DNA from 3 places in the Bacillus sp. EB106-07-01-XG149 genome. Region 3 is predicted to be linked to each of the others. Evidence: riboswitches for the same ligand, from Rfam matches in the RefSeq annotation. Region 3 holds a riboswitch; each other region holds the start of a gene.

The links. A riboswitch is a leader RNA that binds a small molecule or an ion and turns the genes downstream of it on or off. The one in region 3 is predicted to bind S-adenosylmethionine.
Region 1: another riboswitch for S-adenosylmethionine. It lies ahead of AC3WTA_RS27005 (MetQ/NlpA family ABC transporter substrate-binding protein); the one in region 3 lies ahead of metK (methionine adenosyltransferase).
Region 2: another riboswitch for S-adenosylmethionine. It lies ahead of AC3WTA_RS14800 (Na+/H+ antiporter NhaC family protein); the one in region 3 lies ahead of metK (methionine adenosyltransferase).

Annotation. Positions count from the first base shown of each region.
Region 1 covers NZ_JBYTDP010000012.1:69,626-74,067, forward strand. Annotated here, with positions in the region: gene AC3WTA_RS26990 (FAD-binding oxidoreductase) at 1-697, opposite strand, end outside; gene AC3WTA_RS26995 (DUF6612 family protein) at 810-1,574, opposite strand; gene AC3WTA_RS27000 (NAD(P)-dependent alcohol dehydrogenase) at 1,720-2,628, shown strand; SAM riboswitch class I at 2,710-2,824, shown strand; gene AC3WTA_RS27005 (MetQ/NlpA family ABC transporter substrate-binding protein) at 2,910-3,722, shown strand; gene AC3WTA_RS27010 (methionine ABC transporter ATP-binding protein) at 3,735-4,442, shown strand, end outside.
Region 2 covers NZ_JBYTDP010000003.1:477,300-481,741, forward strand. Annotated here, with positions in the region: gene gltP (glutamate/aspartate:proton symporter GltP) at 1-528, shown strand, start outside; gene AC3WTA_RS14795 (ribonuclease FAU-1 family protein) at 595-1,113, shown strand; SAM riboswitch class I at 1,234-1,339, shown strand; gene AC3WTA_RS14800 (Na+/H+ antiporter NhaC family protein) at 1,434-2,750, shown strand; gene AC3WTA_RS14805 (lmo0954 family membrane protein) at 2,980-3,336, shown strand; gene AC3WTA_RS14810 (PspA/IM30 family protein) at 3,394-4,056, shown strand; gene liaF (cell wall-active antibiotics response protein LiaF) at 4,163-4,442, shown strand, end outside.
Region 3 covers NZ_JBYTDP010000002.1:1,028,998-1,033,439, forward strand. Annotated here, with positions in the region: gene AC3WTA_RS11495 (MogA/MoaB family molybdenum cofactor biosynthesis protein) at 1-168, opposite strand, end outside; gene AC3WTA_RS11500 (hypothetical protein) at 500-679, shown strand; gene AC3WTA_RS11505 (hypothetical protein) at 686-865, shown strand; gene metK (methionine adenosyltransferase) at 907-2,106, opposite strand; SAM riboswitch class I at 2,276-2,397, opposite strand; gene pckA (phosphoenolpyruvate carboxykinase (ATP)) at 2,626-4,212, shown strand.

The sequences.
Region 1 (4,442 bases), on a different contig from region 3:
TATCTTTGAAATAAGATGTGTATTCTTTATAATCTATCATTCTCGTATGCATTTCATATAATTCATCATCAGTTAACTTTAATGTCACATCTAAAATGACACCAAATAACCCGTAACCACCTATGACATATGGAAATAGCTCTGCATTTTCTTTTCTACTTACATTACGTACCGTACCATCTGCCATTAACAATCTGAATGACTCTACTGTATCAATCAATGCTTCATGACGAATATCACGCCCATGTACATTTACACTTAATGAACCACCAACAGTAAAAATATTTTGAGATTGCATCACTTGAACCGCAAGACCATATGGATTGATTTTTTTTTGAATGTCATTCCATGTGACACCGCTTTGCACCCTAATCCTCTTCTTCTCCATATCGAATTCTAATATTTTATTATATCCTTTCATATCAAGCATCGTGCCGTTTGGATAATACGTCTGTCCTCCTTGGCTATGTTGCATACCTGCAATGGAAATTTTCTCTCCAGAAGTATTTGCATCTTTCACTACCTGTTTTAATGAATGTTCATCCTCAGCATTTTCAACACGTTTAATTTTCGTTGGAAGCAACTTTCCTACATCGCTCATAATAGGATGATCTAGTTGCTCTTTATATGTATTTATAGATGTCGCAAGCAACACTGTATAAGCTACAATGACCGCCGCTATCTTTCTTTTTTTCAAATGACACTCTCCTCTTCTACAGTTTTCCCTCTTCATATTGTACCTATTTTCCTATAAAGAAAGTATACAAAAAAGAGGGCACCTTATTTTAGGTCCCCCCTCATCAAAACTGTTACTTTGCTGCCGGCAATTGTATTGGATCAAACTTTTCGTACGACGTATATTTTGCGTTCGTAATAATGTGTGCTTTATCCTTGCCGTTACTACTCATAATCATGTCTATCTTTGCTGATTCATATTTAAAATCTTTTGTAATAATATATTCTGCATCCACTTCTTCTATCTTCGCATTTTGTGCTTGTAACATTTTCTTCTGTGTTTCATCCATGCTAGTTAACATACTTTCTGTTTCTTGCCCTTTTAATGTAAATTTCAGTTTATATTTATCTCCGCTTTTCTCCATCTTCATTTTATCTAAAACTACTTCCGGTACTTCTAACTTATCTATAATATCTTGAGTCGCTTTCATTCCACCAGCGTTTAATTGCTCCTCTGGTACAGTTATAACTTCTCCTGTATTAGGGTTTTTCACCTCACCAGCAACTTTACCATCCACAGTATACACTACAACATCTGTACCGGAAATATTCATTTCAGAACGAGAATTCTTTGTCTTTGGCTCTAATTGCATCTTAGCCTTTAATATATCCATCTCTGTTCCCTCAGCTTTTACCCCTACACCATATGTCATCGTTACATGCTCTTCATTTTTAAAAGCTTCGTTCGTTTTCTTGAAAACATCCTTCGCGGCTAATTCCTTTTCTTTTTGAACTGATTCTTTTTTCGGCTCATCCGTCTTTGCTGTTTTTTCATTACTACACCCTACCCCTAGACTGATTGCAAGCACTAAACTTGAAATAAAAATAGTTTTTTTCATAATGTCGCCCCCTTTCCCAAAATAATATCACCTCTTTTCCTACGAAATCTATATAATTTTTAATCTTTATTCGCTATATAGCGACATGTTTGATGAAGGTTTTAAATATGATGTAAATAACAACAACTCATTTCAGGAGGTCATTATGAAGGCGATCATTTGCACACAGTATGGACCACCTAACGTTCTTCAACTTCAAAATATAGAGAAACCTACACCTAAAAAGAACGAAGTATTAATTAAAATTCATGCAACAAGTGTAACGACTGGAGATTGTAGAATACGCGGCTTTAATAGCCCCCTCTTATTTTGGATTCCTATGCGGATCATATTAGGTTTCAGAAAACCGAGAAAACCTGTACTCGGCGTAGAGTTATCCGGTGAAATCGAAGAAGTAGGAACAGATGTAACTCAATTTAAAAAAGGTGATCCAATTTTTGCATTAACAGAACTAAACCTCGGTGGTTACGCCGAGTACACATGCGTACATGAAAGTGGATTAATAACATTAAAACCTACCAATGTGACGTATGAAGAAGCGGCCATTATTCCTTTTGGTGGAACTTCAGCATTGCATTTCCTGAGAAAGGGCCGTATAAAAAAAGGGCAACAAGTGCTCATATATGGTGCCTCCGGATCAGTAGGAACAGCTGCTGTACAACTTGCTAAATATTTCGGTACGACCGTTACGGCTGTTTGTAGTAATTCAAATTTTGAACTCGTCCAATCTTTAGGAGCTGATAAAGTAATTGATTATACGAAAGAAGATTTTACTAAGCGGCGCGAGCGCTACGATATTATATTTGATGCAGTTGGGAAGTATAAAAAATCCCTTTGTACAAATACATTAACATCCAATGGAAAATATGTATCTGTCAATGGAATGATGGCAAAGGTAAGTAAAGAGGATATGATTCTACTAAAAGAACTAACTGAAACAGAACATTTAAAACCTGTTATTGATAGAACCTACCGATTAGAAGAAATTGCTGAAGCTCATATATATGTGGAAAAGGGACATAAGAAAGGGAATGTTTCTATTACCTTAAAATAAAATATATTCAGAAAATAACATTGACAATTCTTTTTGTAAGATTTACTATTAGTACCATATTAAAAAAACTACATACACATACTCTTATCAAGAGTGGCGGAGGGACTGGCCCGATGATGCCCGGCAACCGAGCTTATGATGTATAAGCTAAGGTGCTAATTCCTGCAAAACGAGTTTTCGTTTTGGAAGATAAGAGAGGAACCTATTTTGTCTATTCGGCACCTCTCTTATTTTTGAGAGGTGCTTTTTATTTTGGAACATATATGGAGGGGGAACTATAGATGAAAAAAGTATTATTGAGCATTGTAAGTGGAGCAGTATTATTATTAGGCGCATGTAGCGGGGGTTCAGATAAAGAAATAAAAGCGTTAGATGAGAAAAAGATTACTGTCGGTGTAACCGGCGGGCCGCATGAACAAATTTTTGAAAAGGTAAAAGAAGTTGCCGCAAAAGACGGTCTCGAAATTGATGTAAAAGTATTTAATGATTATGTAGCACCAAACGTATCCCTAGATGAAAAAAGCCTCGATGTAAATAGCTATCAAACGAAATCATATTTAGACGTATTTAAAGCTGAACGTAATATGAAATTAACTGAAGTATTTTCAACAGTAACATTCCCTATGGGTGTATATTCGAAAAGCTTAAAAGATGTAAAGGATTTAAAAGAGGGCGACGCAATTGCTGTACCAAATGATCCAACGAATGAACTTCGAGCTTTAAAACTATTTGAAAAAGCCGGTGTTTTAAAAGTGGATCCAAAGGCTACAGAAAAAGCGACTGCGAAAGATGTAATTGAAAATCCAAAAAACTTAAAGATTGTTGAATTAGAGGCATCTCAATTACCGACACAACTAAGTGAAGTAAAAGCAGCTGCGATTAATACAAACTTTGCATTAGGTGCAAAATTAAGCCCTGCGAAAGATTCTATCTTCCGTGAAGGAAAAGATTCACCATATATGAACTGGGTCGTTGTTCGTACTGAAAATAAAGATGATGCTGTTGTAAATAAATTAAAGAAAGCTTATCAATCTAAAGAAGTGAAAGAATTTATCGAGAAAAAATTTGATGGTTCTGTTTTACCGTCTTGGTAGGAGCTGACGATAATGATTGAATTAAAAAATGTATCCAAAGTATTCACAACAAAAAAAGGGAATGTGGAAGCTCTTAAACCTACCTCCCTTCAAGTAAAAAAGGGCGAAGTATTTGGAATCATTGGATATAGTGGCGCTGGTAAAAGTACATTAATTCGATGTGTAAATTTATTAGAAAAGCCAACGACAGGAAATATTATTGTAAACAACCAAGATTTAACAACTTTATCAGCAAAAAAACTCGCAAAAGCGCGACAAAAAATCGGAATGATCTTTCAAGGATTCAATTTACTTAAAACCGTGACAGTTTATGAAAATATCGCATTACCTTTACGCCTCGCTGGCATTCCAAAAGTGGAAATTGAAAAAAGGGTAGAAAAATACTTACGTATTGTCGATCTTTTCAATCGAAAAGATGCCTATCCGAGTGAACTTTCTGGTGGCCAAAAGCAGCGTGTTGCCATTGCACGCGCACTATCACATGAACCTGAAGTGTTATTAAGCGACGAAGCAACAAGCGCTTTAGATCCGGAAACAACCGATTCTATCCTTGACTTATTATTAAAAATCAATGAAGAAATCGGGATCACAATTTTATTAATTACACATGAAATGAATGTCATCCAGCGTATATGTGACCGAGTTGCTGTTATGGAACATGGAGCAGTAATCGAAAGTGGGACTGTGAAAGATATTTTCACCAACCCACAACATATAACA
Region 2 (4,442 bases), on a different contig from region 3:
AACATTTTCCAATTCTTTAAGATTTTAAAAGACGAGCTGATCTTAGCATATTCTACAGCGAGTTCAGAAACAGTTTTACCGAAAATCATGGAGAAAATGGAGAAGTTCGGTTGTCCGAAAGCAATTACATCTTTCGTTATTCCGACAGGTTATTCATTTAACTTAGATGGATCAACTTTATATCAAGCAATTGCGGCTATTTTCCTAGCACAAATGTACGGTATTGATTTATCTATTACACAACAAATTACATTATTACTTGTATTAATGGTTACATCAAAAGGTATCGCAGGTGTACCAGGCGTATCATTCGTTGTATTATTAGCGACACTTGGTACAGTAGGTATTCCACCTGAAGGTTTAGCATTCATCGCTGGTATTGACCGTATTTTAGATATGGCTCGTACAGCAGTTAACGTTGTAGGTAACTCTTTAGCAGCTGTAGTTATGTCTAAGTGGGAAGGTCAGTATGACGCTGAAAAAGGACAAGCTTATTTGAAAGAAATTTCTAATAAGCAAGCAGCTTAATTATAATTTGAACAAGCTCTCACATAATATGTGGGGGCTTTTCTATATAGAAGGGAAGCGGACGTAATGAAACGTAAATATGGTGACGGTTCTTCGTGGAAGCGACTAATAGAGAAGGATTATACGGTTAAGCAAGTAGAAGAAGGAATGCTAGGAATATTAGACATAAAAAAGGTAAGAGAACCTAGTTGTAAAGAATATGATGGTAAAAAACTTTGTATCGCAGAGAATCAATATACGTGGATTCAATATTTCATAGACGGGAAAAACTTTGCGATTACAGCTATGTTAGATGATCAGAAAAAATTAGTGCAATATTACATCGATGTGGCGAAAGAATATAAAATTGATGACCGTGGTTTACCGTATTTTGATGATTTATATTTAGATGTAGTGTTATTACCGAACGGTAAGATGTATGTACTAGATGAAGATGAGCTAGAGGATGCCTATAAAAGTGGCGATGTTACAAAAGAAGAGTACGAGTTAGCTTGGTACACTACGAAATGGATAATAGATGCAATAAAAAATAGTGAATTTTATTGGATTTCAATATTGGAAGAAGAAATCAAAAAGTTAAAATGATTGTTGTATTCAAATTTTTTCATAATTACCAAAAAAATCTATACAAAAAATAATTGACTTTTGTTTTGTAAGCGAGTAAAGTTAGGGAAGAAATTATTATTAAAAAATAAATATGAAACCTTCTTATAAAGAGAGGCGGAGGGACTGGCCCTACGATGCCTCGGCAGCGGACTCGATTTCAGAGTGCTGTGCCAAATCCAGCAAGCATGTGCTTGAAAGATGAGAAGAGTGTTTCTTATAGATGTATAAGACCTCTTCTCATTGGAAGAGGTCTTTTGTTATTCATTAGAAAAAGGTTGAAACTAGGGAGAGATGGTACTTTGAAAGAAACGAGAGGAAATGGTTTGGCTTTATTACCACTTGGGATATTTTTGGCGCTATTTATTGGTTCTGGAATTATTACAGGTGATTTCTATAAATTGCCGATACTTGTAGCAATTTCAATTGCTGTAGGAGTCGCTTTAGCAATGAATCGTAAAGAAAGCTTTAATGTAAAAGTAGAACGATTCGCTAAAGGTGCAGGGAACCCGGATATTATGATTATGGTTCTGATTTTTGTACTTGCAGGAGCGTTTTCTGAAACAGCAAAAGGGATGGGTGGCGTTGATTCTACAGTTAATTTAGCGTTATCCATTTTACCGCAAGGATTTATTGTAGCTGGAATTTTTGTTATAGGGGCATTTATTTCATTAGCGATGGGAACTTCAATGGGAACAATTGCTGCATTAGCACCAATTGCTGTAGGTATTAGTGGGCAAACTGATATCTCAATTGCACTTACGATGGCTACTGTTGTTGGCGGGGCGATGTTTGGTGATAATTTATCATTTATTTCAGATACAACAATCGCAGCTGTACGTTCACAAGGAACGGAAATGAAAGATAAGTTTAAAACGAACTTTTTAATTGTATTACCAGCAGCTATTATTACAATTGTACTATTAGTAATCGTTACTTTAGGAAGCGACACGCAGATTAAAGCGCATAGCTTTGACTGGATAAAGATTTTACCGTATGCAGGAGTACTTATTACAGCATTGCTTGGTTGGAATGTACTTATTGTGTTAACTGGTGGAACTGTACTATCTGGCGTTATCGGTCTTTTAGATGGGAGTTACACATTAGAGAGTTTCTTTAAAAGTGTAACGGCTGGAATGGGCGGTATGATGGAGTTAGTATTACTTGCTATTTTAATTGGCGGTATGGTCGAACTGATTCAATATAATGGTGGCATTCAATATTTAATGAATCTTTTAACGCGTAACATTCGTTCAAAAAAAGGAGCAGAGTTCGGTATTGCTGGCTTAGTGAGTATGACGAATATGTGTACAGCGAATAATACGATTTCTATTATCTTTACAGGTCCGCTTGCGAAAAACATTGCAGATCAATATGAAATTGACCCTCGTAAATCAGCGAGTGTATTAGATCTTTTCTCATGCTGTGTGCAAGGATTAATTCCGTATGGTGCGCAAATGTTAACGGCAGCAGGATTTGCGGCGTTATCTCCGATTGAATTGTTACCATATGCGTTTTATCCGATTTTAGTTGGAGTATGTGGAATTATTTCTATATTAATTGGTTTCCCGAAGTTTTCTAAAGTAGCAGGAAAGAAAGAGTATCACAAAACAGCATAAATTAAAATGAAGTTTATGAATAGTAACGAAAGCCGTACAGAGAATGTTCTCTGTACGGCTTTTTATTTGCGATAAAAGAGTGAATCATCCTATCCTACCGCATATTTTTACAAAAGGCTGAATGCAACTCAGTCTTAAGTCTGAGTCGAAAACGGTTCTTAAGCTCGTTATGGAAAAGTGAAAATATAGTTAAGATAAGAGTATCAAATCGAAGGGAGGCAAGCACAAGATGAAACAATTTCTAGCGTTTATCGCGGCTGGTATTTTAGCTTTAATTGCTCTTGGCAGTCTTGCTGGTATTATAGGATTCGCAATTGGAGCAGGAGTTGTGTACTGGAGCTATAAATCATTTGTGCGAGCACAATCATTTTTTGGAAAGTTAGCTTGGGGTATTGTTGGTTTGATCGGCTTGTCCATCGCCCTTTCTCATTCCCCAGCATTAATCGGTATCGCAGCATTAGTAGTTTTATACTACGGATACCGTGAGTGGAAAAAAGAAAAAAATGTAGTTGTTGATTCTGCACCAGAAAGTTCTAAACCATATAGCAACTTTGAAGATGAGTGGAACAAGTTAATGAAAAACTAATAAAAAACTAATAAAAAATTAAATCAAATTTATAAAGTAGAAGAGAGGAAGATTATAATGAAACAATCTTTATTCGGACGTGTACGCGATGCAATTTTAGCAGATTTTCATAATGTGTTAGATGAGAAAGAAAGAAAAAATCCAATGGCGATGTTAAACCAATATTTACGCGATAGTGAGCGTGAAATAACAAAAATTGAGAAGTTAATTGAGCGCCATAAAACATTAAAATCTAATTTCGCTCGTGAGCTTGAGCAAGCACGTTATTTCGTTAATAAAAGATCGAAGCAAGCGATCGTCGCTCAAGAAGCAGGTGAATTACAACTACATGAGCGTGCGTTAGAAGAAGTAGCGTATTATGAAGGGCAAGTAACTCGATTAGAAGAAATGTATGCAGGTGTTGTAGAGCAAATTGATGAGTTAGAGCGTCGTCTTACTGAGATGAAAAATAAATTAAAAGAAATGCACGCAAAACGTATGGAATTAATGGCACGTGAAAATATGGCACATGCAAATCGTCGTATGAATACAGCGATGCATAAAATGGATGAAAATAATCCGTTCTTACGCTTTGAAGAAATTGAAAATCATATTTGCGACTTAGAATCTCGTATAAATGAGGACCATGAACGTGACACATTTGATATGAAAATTGCAAAGCTTGAGCGTGAAATGAAAGAGAAGAATGATGTATCGTTAACGAAAGAGTTAACAAAATAATAGTAGTATATTATAAAACAGGCTTATGATATAGTGATAGGAGAAAAGGTGTTGGAAAGCAATGCCTTTTCTTCTATGTATATGTGACAAGAAGGGGGGAGCTGAAATGAAGAAACAATTTTCAAAAACACAATTAATGGGGATGCTCCTCATCATATTTGGATTCGGTCTTTTTCTTGATATGATACTTGGACATTTTGAACCAGGTGGTCTCATTTTTGCATTTATTATGCTTATGTTTGGAAGGCATTATCGTAAGAAGAATCGTTACGTAAGGGGAAATGTATTTTTATTTGTTGGTGGTATAGTATTTTTATTCTTCTTATTTTCATCAGCAGCATTTGTTCTTGTCGTATTTGCTTGTTTAGCTTTAATTGGTTATCAAC
Region 3 (4,442 bases):
ATCATCTTTTACAATTTCATAAGAGGTCACTGTATGGCCTGCTTCTTTTAACAATTCATGTAATAGTTGTCCGCTCTTATCTGTCTCTTCCGTACGTGTATCGGAAATCGTCACGACCTTACAACGCACTTCTTTTGGCGCTTGTTTTTTATGTTCATTGACACTCATTTTTCATCTTCCCTTTCATTTTCTTGTAAAATTATGTATGAAGCAAAGAATTCAACATGATACAATATAAGTACATTTATCTATATAAAGGATCTTATTTATGTTTTATAACATAAAACGATACGTACCCATTATACCATTCCTAATTATTTTATCCCTTTTTCAATGTATCGCTTACGGGTTTGATATTAACTTTTTAAAATTGTATGTGCTTATGACTGATGGTGGTATTCGTTACTATTTGACTAGCACATTAATTCCTCTCGTACTTGCCTATATAGTAGATTTTATTTTTAAACATTCAATCTCTAAATAAGGAGGTCCACATATTATGGAACTTTATAAAAAATTAACAACAACATTTATCCTCTTATTTGTCGCTTCCATTACTGTTGGCTTTTCTCTAAAAGGCGCAATTCCATACGCTACATTAGTAAGCATTATATTCGCAACACTATTTTTACTAAGCAGTGCCTTTTGCGTGGGTAAAGCACGTCAAATGAAAGGTTGATTACATATGTTCGAGAAGAAACCAATCCTTTGTAAATCATGTGAAAAGGAAATACAAACGTATGAAAAAGCATGGATTCATATGCCCTTTCCAGCAAGTGGTATGACTAATATGAAAAAGTATATTGAGCTAGACGGCGAAGTTTATTGTGGTTCTTGCATCCAAGTAGTAAATAAAACAAAATAAAAAAAGCTTTGCGCTCACGGCGCAAAGCTTTTTTTCATATATTATAGACCAGCTTGCTCTTTTAAAGCTGCAGCTTTGTCTGTACGTTCCCATGATAGATCTACATCAGTACGTCCGAAGTGGCCGTAAGCTGCTGTTTGTTTGTAAATTGGGCGACGTAAGTCTAGCATTTTAATAATACCAGCTGGGCGAAGATCGAAGTTGTTACGAACTAGTTCTACTAGTACGTCTTCAGATACTTTACCAGTGCCGAATGTATCAACTGAAATTGATACTGGTTGTGCTACACCGATTGCGTATGCAAGTTGTACTTCTGCTTTGTCAGCAAGACCAGCTGCTACGATGTTTTTCGCAACATAACGAGCTGCATATGCTGCAGAACGGTCAACTTTCGTTGCATCTTTACCAGAGAATGCACCGCCACCGTGGCGAGCGTATCCACCGTAAGTATCAACGATGATTTTACGTCCTGTTAAACCAGCATCACCTTGTGGTCCACCAATTACGAAGCGGCCAGTTGGATTAATGAAGAATTTCGTTTCTCCATCCATTAATTCTGCTGAAACTACAGCTTTAATTACATGCTCTTTTAAATCGCGATCGATTTCTTCCCATGTAACATCTGGATGATGCTGTGTAGAAATTACGATTGTATCTACACGTACAGGTTTACCATTTTCATCATACTCAACTGTAACTTGCGTTTTTCCATCCGGACGTAAGTATGATAATGTGTCATCTTTACGTACTTCAGTTAAACGGCGAGCTAATTTGTGAGCAAGCGAGATTGGAAGTGGCATTAATTCTTGTGTTTCATTACATGCGAAGCCAAACATTAAACCTTGGTCTCCCGCACCAATTGCCTCAATCTCAGCGTCAGTCATTAGACCTTCGCGTGCTTCTAGCGCTTGGTCAACACCCATAGCGATGTCAGCAGATTGCTCATCGATAGATGTTAAAACTGCACAAGTTTCTGCATCGAATCCATATTTTGCGCGTGTGTAACCAATGCCTTGAATTGTTTCACGAACGATTTTTGGAATATCTACGTAAGTAGAAGTCGTAATTTCCCCCGCTACCAATACTAAACCAGTTGTTACAGTTGTTTCACAAGCTACACGTGCATTTGCGTCCTTTGATAAGATCGCATCTAAAATTGAATCAGAAATTTGGTCACAAATTTTATCTGGATGTCCTTCAGTTACAGACTCAGATGTGAACAGATGACGTTTTTTTGTCATGTGGTAAACCTCCCTACAGTAATTGTATATATTGTACGGAACTCATCCTTAATTTGCCACAAACTGCGACATACATTTATTCTCCCACACAAGCATACAGAAAAACCTTTCCTACTTTACATAGAGGAAAGGTTTAATTTGCTACTTGCATACTGCTTTTTGCCCTTTGCTCTTATCGTTCGAGACCGTTAGCCTCGCACAGGTTTTAGCACCTATTCACCTGTATTTACCACTACAAATGAGGTTGCTGGGCTTCATCGGGCCTGTCCCTCCGCCAGCTCGGGATAAGAGAGTATCCGTCCCAACCTATACTAAAGAAATGATATTCATTTGTCAATTAATATTCACATTTTCCTGAAAGTTTTTCTCAATACGCCTGGAATGAAATATTAATAAGGAAATAATACATTCACACAAACAAAAAGAAATAAATAGTATACATTATTTATATAATTGTGTTATACTCTTGTTGGGGATTACGAGAAATATTTCATTAAATGAAAAGGATGGTATATAAATATGAGTACTGTGAATGTCCAAATTGGTTTACACGAATTATTGAACGGAAGCAATGCACAGATTCAACTAAGTGTTCCGCAATTAGTGGAAAAAGTATTAATGCGAAATGAAGGGAAATTAACTTCTACTGGTGCCGTTTCTGCTTCAACAGGAAAATATACAGGACGTTCTCCTAAAGATAAATTTATTGTGAAAGAAGCATCGGTTGCTGACAAAATTGCTTGGGGAGCAGTGAATCAGCCGATCTCTGAAGAACATTTTAATAAATTATATACTAAAGTTTTAGAATACTTAAAAGAAAAAGAAGAGTTATTCGTCTTCAATGGATTTGCAGGCGCTGACCGCAATTACCGCCTACCAATTCAAGTTATTAACGAATATGCATGGCACAATTTATTTGTACATCAATTATTTATTCGTCCAACTGAAGAAGAATTAACAACTCATGAATCAGAGTTCACAATTGTTTCTGCACCGAATTTCAAAGCTGATCCAGCTGTTGACGGTACAAACTCTGAAGCATTCATTATGGTTTCATTCGAAAAACGTATCGTACTAATTGGTGGTACAGAATACGCTGGAGAAATGAAAAAATCAATCTTCTCTATTATGAACTTCTTACTACCTGAACAAGATATTCTTTCTATGCATTGCTCTGCAAACGTAGGTGAAGAAGGCGACGTAGCACTATTCTTCGGTTTATCTGGAACAGGTAAAACAACATTATCTGCTGATCCACACCGTAAATTAATCGGTGATGATGAGCATGGTTGGTCTGATAACGGTGTATTCAATATTGAAGGCGGTTGCTACGCAAAATGTGTAAACCTTTCTCACGAGAAAGAACCACAAATTTTCGATGCAATCAAATTTGGATCTGTTTTAGAAAACGTTATCATTAATAACCAAACGCGTATCGCAGACTATAACGATACTACTTTAACAGAAAATACTCGTGCTGCATACCCTATGCATGCGATCGACAATATCGTACTGCCAAGTGTTGCTGGACACCCAAATACAATCATTTTCTTAACTGCTGATGCATCTGGCGTATTGCCTCCAATCAGTAAGTTATCAAAAGAACAAGCTATGTATCATTTCTTAAGTGGTTACACTAGTAAACTAGCAGGAACAGAGCGTGGTGTTACATCTCCGCAAGCAACATTCTCAACTTGCTTCGGTTCACCATTCTTACCACTTGATGCATCTCGCTATGCTGAAATGCTTGGTGAAAAAATCGAGAAACACGATGCGAAAGTATTCTTAGTAAACACTGGCTGGACTGGTGGCGAATACGGCATTGGTAAACGTATGAACTTAGGTTACACTCGTGCAATGATTCAAGCAGCATTAAGCGGCGAACTTGCGAAAACTGAAACAGCTAAACATGACATCTTCGGTCTTGAAGTTCCACTTCACGTACCAGGTGTACCTGACGAAGTGTTAATGCCTGAACAAACTTGGGCTGATAAAGCTGCTTATAAAGAGAAAGCAATCGAACTTGCAAGCGAATTCAAAGAGAACTTCAAAAAGTTCGACAGCGTTTCTGAAGATATTATTAACTTAGGCGGTCCAATCGCTTAAGTACAAACTTTCTGTTGGAATAACCCTTTTACTCATATGAATAAGTGTCGTGTAACCGTAAAGTTTCGCGTACTCACCGACAAAACCCAATGCGGCTTAACGGTTACACACACTTACATAAAAAAGAAGCTTACGTTTTTGACGTAAGCTTCTTTCTATATCTTATATAAAGTACAACTTTAATCTCTTCATCTGTGACTTAGCTCATAAAATTGCATACCAACATCTAT